One region of the Pseudomonas sp. YNh genome, then DNA from elsewhere that is predicted to be linked to it. Evidence: predicted binding sites of a transcription regulator. Region 1 holds the regulator's gene; each other region holds the start of a gene.

Region 1 (3,274 bases):
GGCCAAGCTGGCTGCCCGCTACGTGCTCAAGTACGGCGCGCAGAACCTGGCGCTGGTGAGCATGGACAGTTTTCGTATCGGCGCCCAGGAGCAGCTCAAGACCCTGGGCCGCATCCTCAACGTGCCAGTGACCTACGTCGACCCGGGCCAGTCGCTGGCTGCGGCACTGGAGCCACTGCTGCGCAAACGCGTCGTTCTGATCGATACCGCCGGCCTGCAGGCCAGCGACCCGGCACTGCGCATGCAGCTGGAAACCCTGGCCGGGCGTGGCATTGCCGCGAAGAATTACCTGGTGCTGGCTACCACCAGCCAGAAGCAAGTGCTGACCGCCGCCTACCACAGCTACAAGCGCTGTGGCCTGGCCGGTTGCATCCTGACCAAACTGGATGAAACGGCAAGCCTTGGCGATGTGCTGAGCCTTGCCATCAGTCATGAACTGCCCGTGGCCTACCTCACCGATGGCCCCCGCATTCCTGACGACCTGCATCTGCCGCGTGGCCACCAATTGGTGTCCCGTGCGGTCAATGTGCAGCAGCAGGACGAGCCCAGCGAGGAGGCCATGGCCGACATGTTCGCTGATCTCTATCACAACCCCCGGCGAGCGGGTTGACCATGAAGCGTGTGCAAAGTAGCTATGCCAAGGGGTACGCAGAATTGCCCCACGTGTGGCCTGAGTCCCAGCGAGACAAGGTAAAGAACAGACATGGGTAGCATGCATCCCGTACAGGTGATCGCCGTGACCGGTGGCAAAGGTGGCGTCGGCAAGACTAACGTTTCAGTGAACTTGTCCCTGGCGCTGGCCGAGCTTGGCCGCAGGGTCATGCTGCTGGACGCCGACCTGGGCCTGGCCAACGTCGACGTGTTGCTGGGCCTTACCCCCAAACGTACCCTGGCCGATGTCATCGAGGGGCGCTGCGAGCTGCGTGACGTGATGCTGCAGGGCCCTGGCGGTGTGCGCATCGTACCGGCGGCCTCGGGCACCCAGAGCATGGTGCACCTGGCCCCGGCCCAGCATGCCGGGCTGATCCAGGCGTTCAGCGAAATCGGCGACAACCTCGACGTGCTGGTGATCGACACTGCGGCGGGGATTGGCGAGTCGGTGGTCAGCTTCGTTCGCGCCGCCCAGGAAGTGCTGCTGGTGGTCTGTGACGAGCCCACCTCGATCACCGATGCCTACGCCCTGATCAAACTGCTCAACCGCGACTACGGGATGAATCGTTTCCGTGTGCTGGCCAACATGGCGCAGAGCCCGCAGGAAGGGCGCAACCTGTTCGCCAAGCTGACCAAGGTCACCGACCGCTTCCTCGACGTTGCCCTGCAGTACGTGGGCGCCGTGCCGTACGACGAGTGTGTGCGCAAGGCAGTGCAGAAGCAGCGCGCCGTCTACGAAGCCTTCCCACGCTCCAAGTGCGCGCTGGCTTTCAAGGCGATCGCCCAGAAGGTCGACAGCTGGCCGCTGCCGGCCAATCCGCGCGGTCACCTGGAGTTCTTTGTCGAGCGTCTGGTGCAACCCACCAGCGCGGGACCCGTGCTATGAACGCCAGCGGCTTCAAGATGTACAGCCGGGCGGCGAAAGACGCCCAGTACGAGCTGATCGAACGCTACGCCCCGCTGGTGAAGCGCATTGCCTACCACCTGTTGGCGCGGTTACCGGCCAACGTGCAGGTCGAGGACCTGATCCAGGCCGGCATGATCGGCCTGCTTGAAGTGTCCAACAAATATGACGCCAGCAAAGGCGCCAGCTTTGAAACCTATGCCGGCATCCGCATCCGCGGGGCCATGCTGGACGAGGTGCGCAAGGGCGACTGGGCACCGCGTTCGGTGCACCGCAACACCCGCATGGTCAGTGACGCGATGCGTGCCGTTGAAGCCAGAACAGGCCGGGACGCTAAAGATCATGAAGTTGCTGCCGAACTCCAATTGAGTCTCGATGATTACTACGGGATCTTGAACGATACCTTGGGCAGCCGCCTGTTCAGCTTTGACGACCTGTTGCAGGACGGCGAGCACGAAGGGCTGCATGAGGATGGCGCCAGTGGCCATGTCGAACCTGCGCGTGGCCTGGAGGACGAACGCTTCCAGGCTGCCCTGACCGAGGCCATTGCCAACCTGCCGGAGCGTGAGCGCCTGGTGCTGGCGCTGTACTACGACGAAGAGCTGAACCTCAAGGAAATCGGCGAGGTGCTTGGGGTCAGCGAGTCGCGGGTCAGCCAGTTGCACAGCCAGTGCGCCGCGCGCCTGCGTAGCCGCCTGGGGGAATGGCGGGCACGTTGAGCCCGGTGTCGTTGCAGTCGTTTTCCACGTGCGTTATCCACGTTGTACCGAATTGAATGAGTGCGTGCCCGGTAGACCGGGCGCGTTTGAGACTGCTTGGAGGTCTAATTGGACAAGAACATGAAAATCCTCATCGTTGACGACTTTTCGACGATGCGGCGGATCATCAAGAACCTGTTGCGTGACCTGGGCTTCACCAACACCGAAGAAGCCGACGATGGCACCACGGCGCTGCCGATGCTGGAAAACGGCCACTACGACTTCCTGGTGACCGACTGGAACATGCCCGGCATGTCCGGCATCGACCTGCTGCGTAAAGTGCGTGCCAGTGAAAAGCTGAAAACCATGCCGGTACTGATGGTGACTGCCGAGGCCAAGCGCGACCAGATCATCGAAGCGGCCCAGGCCGGCGTCAATGGCTATGTGGTCAAGCCGTTCACCGCTCAGGTGCTCAAAGAAAAGATCGAGAAGATCTTCGAACGCGTCAACGGCTGAGTCACGTCAGGGGGCGCGCCATGGATTCATCACAAACGTCTTTGGGGGAGTTCGAATCGACCCTGAAGAAACATGCCCAAGAGTTGGTCGAAAGCCTGGAACGGGGCCGTTTTGGCGAGGCGGTACAGCTGATTCACGAGCTGAACCAGACCCGCGATCGCGGCCTGTACCAGGAAGTCGGCAAGCTGACCCGCGAGTTGCACAGCGCTATCGTCAGCTTCCAGATCGACCCGACCATCCCGCAGGCCGAGGAGGTGTCGCAGATTACCGACGCTACCGAGCGCCTGTCGTACGTGGTCAAGCTGACCGAGGGCGCGGCCAACCGCACCATGGACCTGGTCGAGGCAAGCACCCCGGTGCTCAACGACCTGGCCAGCGAAGCCAAGGCGCTGAGCACCGACTGGCAGCGCTTCATGCGCCGCGAAGTGGCTGCGCCGGAGTTCCGTGACCTGGTCAAGCGCGTCGACAGTTTCCTGACGCACAGCGCTGAAGGTAACCGCAAGGT
Region 2 (3,274 bases), on a different contig from region 1:
CCAAGGGCCGGCAGCCCTGGTCGGCCACCATCAGCATCAGCACCTGATCGTTCACCGCCAGCGAGCGCAGCAGCACGTGCTCGCTGCGGAACAGCGCACGAAGCGGGGCAGGCAGCAGGGCCGAAAACTGGCTGTGGTTTTCCGGGGTAATGCGCAGTTGCCCGGCCTGGGCCATCAGCTTTTGCAGCAGCTTGTTTTGCGACACCTGCAGGGCCAGGGCCGCGGCCTCTTTGGGCAAGCCGGCGGTCTGCTGCACGCGCAGGTAGTCGCTGGCCTTGTCCAGGCTCAGCAGCATAATGCGTTGCATGCCGCAGGCCAGCAGGGCTTCGCGGGCCTGGGTGGCCAGGTGCACGGTGTTGGTGAACGGGCTGGGCTGGGCCAGCAGGTCCTGGCACAGCTTGCGCCAACGCGCCAGGTCGTCGCTGCTGGGCGGTGGCGGGGCCAGCATGTCCGGGTGCGGACGGCGCTGGTGCCAGGGCCAGATCAGTGCTTCAGCCGGGTGGAACAGGGCATGCCTGGCGTGGCGGCGGGCACTGGCGGCAGCTTGTTGGTGCACTTGCTGCTGCACGTCTTCCAGCGAGGTCTGCAGGTACAGCGCTGTCAGCAGTTGCCAGCGCAGCAGGTGCGGGTTGTCCCAGCCCACCTGCGCCGCCAGCGCAAGGTTGTTGGCCAGCAGCACGGTGTTGGCCGGCTGGTTGAACCAGCGGCGCAGGCCGGGCTCGGCATCCAGGCGGTGTTGCTGGCTGAGCAGGTCTTCGTCGCGGGCGATGCTCAGCACCTGGGCCAGTTGTTCGCGTTCTTCCAGCAGCAGGCGGTAACCCTGGGTTACCCACTGCGGCAGGCGCCAGTACTCCGCCATGGTCTGGCACAGCGCCATGATGCGCACGCCAAACAGCTCTTCCTCTACCTGGGCGGCGTCCTCGCCCTTGTGGATAACCCGCAGCTCCCAGGTGTCGAGCAGCTTGGGGTAGGCCAGTGCCAGCGGCCACAGGGGTGACAGGAACAGCAGGCTGCCCCAGTGGATTTCCTGCCACAGCCGCGCCAGGCGGCTGGCGAACAGGCCGCTGGCCTGCTGCGAGGCGTGCTGGCTGATCAGCTGGAACTGGCTGAGCACGGGCGGGATTTCTTCGACCGGCAGCGAGGGCAGGCGCTTGAGCAGTTGCTCACTGCGCTCCAGGCCCAGGCGGTTGAGGGCGACCTCCAGGCTTTCGGCTGGCTCGGCCTGGCTGGCGTTGGTGGGGTGATTGGCTTCGCGCATCACCGATAGCACCAGTGCCGGGCTATCCTGCATCAGTTCGGCGATGTCGCGCAGCGAGCGGCGGCTATCGTTGATTGCAGCCATGACCCGGTCGTAGCTGTGCTTCGGCACGGGGATGCGAACACTCTCCAGCAGCTTTACCCAGGCTTCTAGCGTACGCGGAGCCTGAGCGGGCACCTTGGTTTCAATTGGCATTTTGACATCAGTCCGAACTGGCTTTTCGCATTGAGTGGCTATAGTCTGGCGCAGTTCTGCCGATAAGTAGAAGAAGAGTTTTAAAGCTCCCGTCTCTTCCCCTGACCACGACAGCAAGTGCTTTGAACCTATGGCTAAAATTATCGGCATCATCGTCGTATTCGCGAGCGTGCTCGGCGGCTACGTGCTCTCCCACGGCAAGATCGCAGCGCTGATCCAGCCGTTCGAAGTACTGATCATCGGCGGTGCAGCCTTTGGTGCATTCCTGCAGGCCAACCCTGGCCACATGACCATGCACGTCATCAAGAAGTCGATGAAGATGTTCGGCTCGCGCTTCACCCATGCCTACTACCTGGAGGTACTGGGCCTGGTGTACGAGATCCTCAACAAGAGCCGTCGCGAAGGCATGATGGCCATCGAGGCTGACATCGAAGACGCCGCCGCCAGCCCGATCTTCGCCAAGTACCCGACGGTACTGGCCGATGAGCGCATGACCGCGTTTGTCTGCGACTACCTGCGCATCATGTCCACCGGCAACATGGCCCCGCACGAACTCGAGGGCCTGTTCGACATGGAGCTGCTGAGCATGAAGGAAGAGCTGGAGCACCCGTCCCATGCAGTGACCGGCATCGCTGACGGCATGCCTGGTTTCGGTATCGTCGCGGCGGTACTGGGGATCGTGGTGACCATGGCCTCGCTGGGCGAGGGTGACCAGGCGGCCATCGGCATGCACGTGGGTGCGGCGCTGGTGGGTACCTTCTTCGGTATTCTCGCTGCCTACGGCTTCTTCGGCCCGTTGGCCAAGTGCCTGGAGCACGATGCCAAGGAAGAGCTGAACCTCTACGAATCGATCAAGGCTTCGCTGGTTGCCTCGGCCTCGGGCATGCCACCTTCGCTGGCCGTGGAGTTCGGGCGCAAGGTGCTGTACCCCATGCATCGCCCAAGTTTCGCCGAGCTGGAACAAGCGGTTCGCGGTCGCTGAGTCATGGAAAACAATCAGCCCATCATCGTAAAGCGCGTCAAGCGCTTTGGCGGCGGCCACCACGGCGGCGCCTGGAAAATCGCGTTTGCCGACTTTGCTACGGCAATGATGGCGTTCTTCCTGGTGCTGTGGCTGATGTCCACGGCCACGCCGGAGCAGAAGATTGCCATTGCTGGCTACTTCAAGGACCCGATCGGCTTCTCGGAAAGCGGTACGCCTTATGTCATCGACCTGGGCGGCTCGCCTGAACTGGCGCCGGAGAAAACCATCAACCCGGAAGTGAAATCCGAGCCGATGCCCGAGAGCACGACCCAGCTGAGCAAGGACCAGGTCGAGACCATGGCCGAGCAGGTAGAGCGCGAGCGCCTGGAGTTGCTGCTGCAGGAACTGCAGAACAAGGTGGAAGAGAACCCGCAGCTGCAGAAGTTCAAGGACCAGATCCTGTTCGAAATTACCCAGGACGGGCTGCGCATCCAGATCATGGATGCCGAGAACCGGCCGATGTTCGACATCGGCAGCGCCCGCTTGCAGCCCTACTTTGAAGACATCCTGCTGGCCATGGCCGACACCATCAAGGCGGTGCCGAACAAGATCAGCATCAGCGGCCACACCGACGCCAAGCCGTATGCCGGCAGTGGCGAGTTCGGCAACTGGGAACTGTCGGCCAACCGTGCCAACGCGGCGCGCCGTGCGCTGGTGGCCGGTGGTTACCCGGACGGGCAGGTGGCGCGGGTGGTGGGTTACGCCTCGTCGTCGCTGTTCGACCGCAAGGACCCGTTCAACCCGGTCAACCGCCGTATCGATATCATCGTGCTGACCAAGAAGGCCCAGCGCAATAT
Region 3 (3,274 bases), on a different contig from region 1:
AGCGAGGCCTGCCCAGGTCTTTGGATTGGGTGCGGTGTAGGCCGCCCATGCTTCGCGGGCCAGGGCCAGTGCATCCTCACCCAGTGCGCGACGTTGCGGCCACAGCCAGGCCAACAGGTCGGGGGCCAGTTGCCCGATGCCGATGAAACGCTCGATACCGGGTACCTGGTCAATTTCGATCAGCTCAAGCCGACGCGGCAGGCCGGGCAGGCTGGCGAGCACGCGAATCAGGAACAGCTGGTCGTAAGCGTCGGCCTCGCACCACAGCACAATTTCGCTGTCGCGGTTCAGCCCGGCCAGTGCGCTACGCTGCGCCGCCTGCCGCTGTTCCAGGTCCAGGGGGCTCAGCTTGAATGCCTGTTGCACGTAGGCGCTGCGCACCTGCCAGTACTGCTCGTCGGGCAGCGCCGGTACAGGCCCCATGACCATCGGGTCGTCGAACATCTGGAAGGCGCCGGCAAACCCGGCGGTATGCAAGCTGTGGGCGATGTCGTTGCCGCAGCGCCAATGCTGCACGCTGGCCTCGTCATCGGCGGAAAAACCGGGGTGGCGTGCTGCGAAAGCCACGGCGTCGGCATGGGCCTTGAGCCTTGGCCAGCTGGCAAAGCCGGCCTCGCGGGCCACCAGCCATTGGGTGTCGGCAAGCCGGTAGTCGGGGCCGGGCAGGCCAAGCGTGCGCAATTGCTCGCGGGCGTCGTCGGCTTGGTGGTTTTTCAGTTCAGCCAGCAAGCGCTTGGCGCGTTTGCGCAAGGCGGGCAGGTCGAGCAAGCCGTGGTGGCGGGAAGCATTGATGGCGGGCATGCCAACTCCTTTGGGGCTCGGTCCGCCGACAAGCCGGGAGCTGGTATGGAAATGGAGTGAAGCATGGCTCGGGCAACCCCTTTGCGCGGACCGCAGGCGCAGCCGGCGCCCAGGTCCCGACTTTAACGGTGCAGCGCAGCGGGTTGCAAACGATAGTTTTCCCATGGGTTGCCGTGCGCCTTATAGTGGCGGGCTTTTCTCCGTTGAAGTCAAAGGAATGGCGACCATGCGCATACGCACCCTGCTTGCAGCAATCGGGACCAGCTTGTCGCTGGGCTCGGCATTGGCTGCGCCAAGCCAGCCAGTGCCTGTAGCGGGCGAACGTATTTCGGTAACGGTCGAGGGCACCGGGCCGGACGTCATCCTGATCCCCGGGCTGGCCTCTTCCCGTGAGGTTTGGGCGGGGCTCGCCAGCACACTGCGCCAGCAGCATCGCCTGCACCTGGTGCAGGTTGCAGGCTTTGCCGGCTCGCCTGCCGTGCCCACTGTGGACGGGCGCGTGGCCGCTCCGGTGGCCCAGGCGGTTGCAGACTATATCGGCAGCCAGCACCTTGAGGCACCGGCCATCATTGGCCATTCGCTGGGCGGTGAGGTCGCGCTGATGATTGGTGCACGCCACCCCGAGCGGGTAGGGCGGCTGATGGTTGTCGATGCGCTGCCGTTCTACACGTTATTGCTCAACCCCATGGCTACCGCCGAAGCGGCTGCAGCGCAGGCGGCGGCATTGCGTGATGGGATGCTGGCGGCCCCGGCAGTTCAGGCCGAAGCCATGCAGCGCACAGCCATCGACCGGCTGGCCAAGACCGCTGCGGCCCGGCCGGCACTGGTCGAAGCCGCGCTGCGCTCGGACCGCAAGGTGGTGGCCGATGCCACCTATGAATTGATGACCACCGACCTGCGCCCGGAGCTTGGCAGCATCCAGTCGCCGGTGCAGGTCGTCTATGCCTATGACCCCTTGTATGGCATACCCGCTGCCAGCGTCGATGCAACCTTCGCAAACGCCTACGCAGGGACGCGAAACATCAGCTTCAAACGTATTGATGGCAGCTTCCACTTTGTCATGCTGGACCAACCGCAGGCCTTCGCGGAGGCGGTAGTCGACTTCCTCGAACGCTGAGATTGGCTGCGGCCCAACCTGCGCCCGGCAACATCTGTTCGGTTACCGCCCATAACCGACTCCCCACGCCTCAAGCCTGCGCGGGCACCTCCGATAGCAGCACACCCACCGTCGAATCTCGACCAGAAGTGGTGCCAACAAGGAGTACTGCCCGCATGCTTGCCAACCTGAAAATACGTACCGGAATGTTCTGGGTGCTGTCGCTGTTCAGCCTGACCCTGCTGTTTTCCACCGTCAGTGCCTGGCGGGCAGCAGTGGGCAGCGACCAGCAGATCACCGAACTGGACCAGACCGCACACCAGTCGGACCGGTTGAACAACGCATTGTTGATGGCGATCCGCGCCAGCGCCAATGTGTCCTCGGGCTTCATCGAGCAGCTGGGTGGCCATGACGAGAGTGCGGCCAAGCGCATGGCGCTGTCGGTCGAGCTGAACGACAAGAGCCAGACGCTGGTCGACGAATTTGTCGAGAACACCCGCGATCCAGCCCTGCGCACGTTGGCAACCCAGCTGCAGGCTACCTTTGCCGATTACGCCAAGGCGGTGGCCGGGCAGCGTGAGGCAACTCGCCAGCGCTCGCTGGAGCATTACTTCAAGGTCAACGGCGATGCCGGAAGTGCCATGGGCCGGCTGCAAGCGCTGCGCCAGCAACTGGTGGGCGCACTGAGCGAACGTGGCCAGCAGATCATGCTTGAGTCTGACCGGCGCCTGGCCCGCGCCCAACTGCTAAGCCTGGGGCTGTTGGCGGTGACCTTGGTGCTGGCGGCGCTGTGCTGGGCCTTCATTGCCCAGCGTGTTTTGCACCCGCTGCGCGAAGCCGGTAGGCATTTCCAGCGTATTGCCGGTGGCGACCTGAGCGTGCCGGTGCAGGGGCAGGGCAATAACGAGATCGGCCAGCTGTTCCACGAACTGCAGCGCATGCAGCAGAGCCAGCGCGACACCCTGGGGCAGATCAACCACTGTGCCCGGCAGCTGGACGCCGCTGCCACGGCGTTGAACGCGGTTACCGAGGAAAGCGCCAACAACCTGCGCCAGCAGGGGCAAGAGCTGGAGCAGGCAGCCACCGCGGTGACCGAAATGACCACGGCCGTGGAGGAGGTTGCGCGCAACGCCATCACCACCTCGCAAACCACCAGCGAGTCCAACCAGCTGGCCGCGCAAAGCCGCCAGCAAGTCAGCGAAAACATCGACGGCACCGAGGCCATGACCCGCGAGATCCAGGCTAGCAGTGCACACCTGGAGCAACTGGTCGGGCAGGTGCGGGATATCGGCAAGGTACTGGAAGTGATTCGCTCGGTGTCCGAGCAAACCAACCTGCTGGCGCTCAATGCCGCCATCGAGGCGGCCCGCGCCGGTG

What was found. Region 1 encodes FliA, which starts transcription of late flagellar genes. Its sites were predicted from a motif close to CTAAAGTTTNNNNNNNNNNNGCCGNTAA; they were not measured.
Region 2: a site for FliA is predicted at 1,492-1,519, ahead of motA (flagellar motor stator protein MotA). Genes of this name have one in related genera too.
Region 3: a site for FliA is predicted at 1,988-2,015, ahead of WF331_RS12265 (methyl-accepting chemotaxis protein). Genes of this name have one in related genera too.

Annotation. Positions count from the first base shown of each region.
Region 1 covers NZ_JBBMRJ010000001.1:148,476-151,749, reverse strand. Annotated here, with positions in the region: gene flhF (flagellar biosynthesis protein FlhF) at 1-610, shown strand, start outside; gene fleN (flagellar synthesis regulator FleN) at 704-1,537, shown strand; gene fliA (RNA polymerase sigma factor FliA) at 1,534-2,274, shown strand; gene WF331_RS00640 (chemotaxis response regulator CheY) at 2,395-2,769, shown strand; gene WF331_RS00635 (protein phosphatase CheZ) at 2,790-3,274, shown strand, end outside.
Region 2 covers NZ_JBBMRJ010000002.1:154,450-157,723, reverse strand. Annotated here, with positions in the region: gene WF331_RS02750 (HDOD domain-containing protein) at 1-1,453, opposite strand, end outside; gene motA (flagellar motor stator protein MotA) at 1,584-2,435, shown strand; gene motB (flagellar motor protein MotB) at 2,439-3,274, shown strand, end outside.
Region 3 covers NZ_JBBMRJ010000009.1:179,918-183,191, reverse strand. Annotated here, with positions in the region: gene WF331_RS12275 (DUF1835 domain-containing protein) at 1-801, opposite strand, end outside; gene WF331_RS12270 (alpha/beta fold hydrolase) at 1,028-1,918, shown strand; gene WF331_RS12265 (methyl-accepting chemotaxis protein) at 2,074-3,274, shown strand, end outside.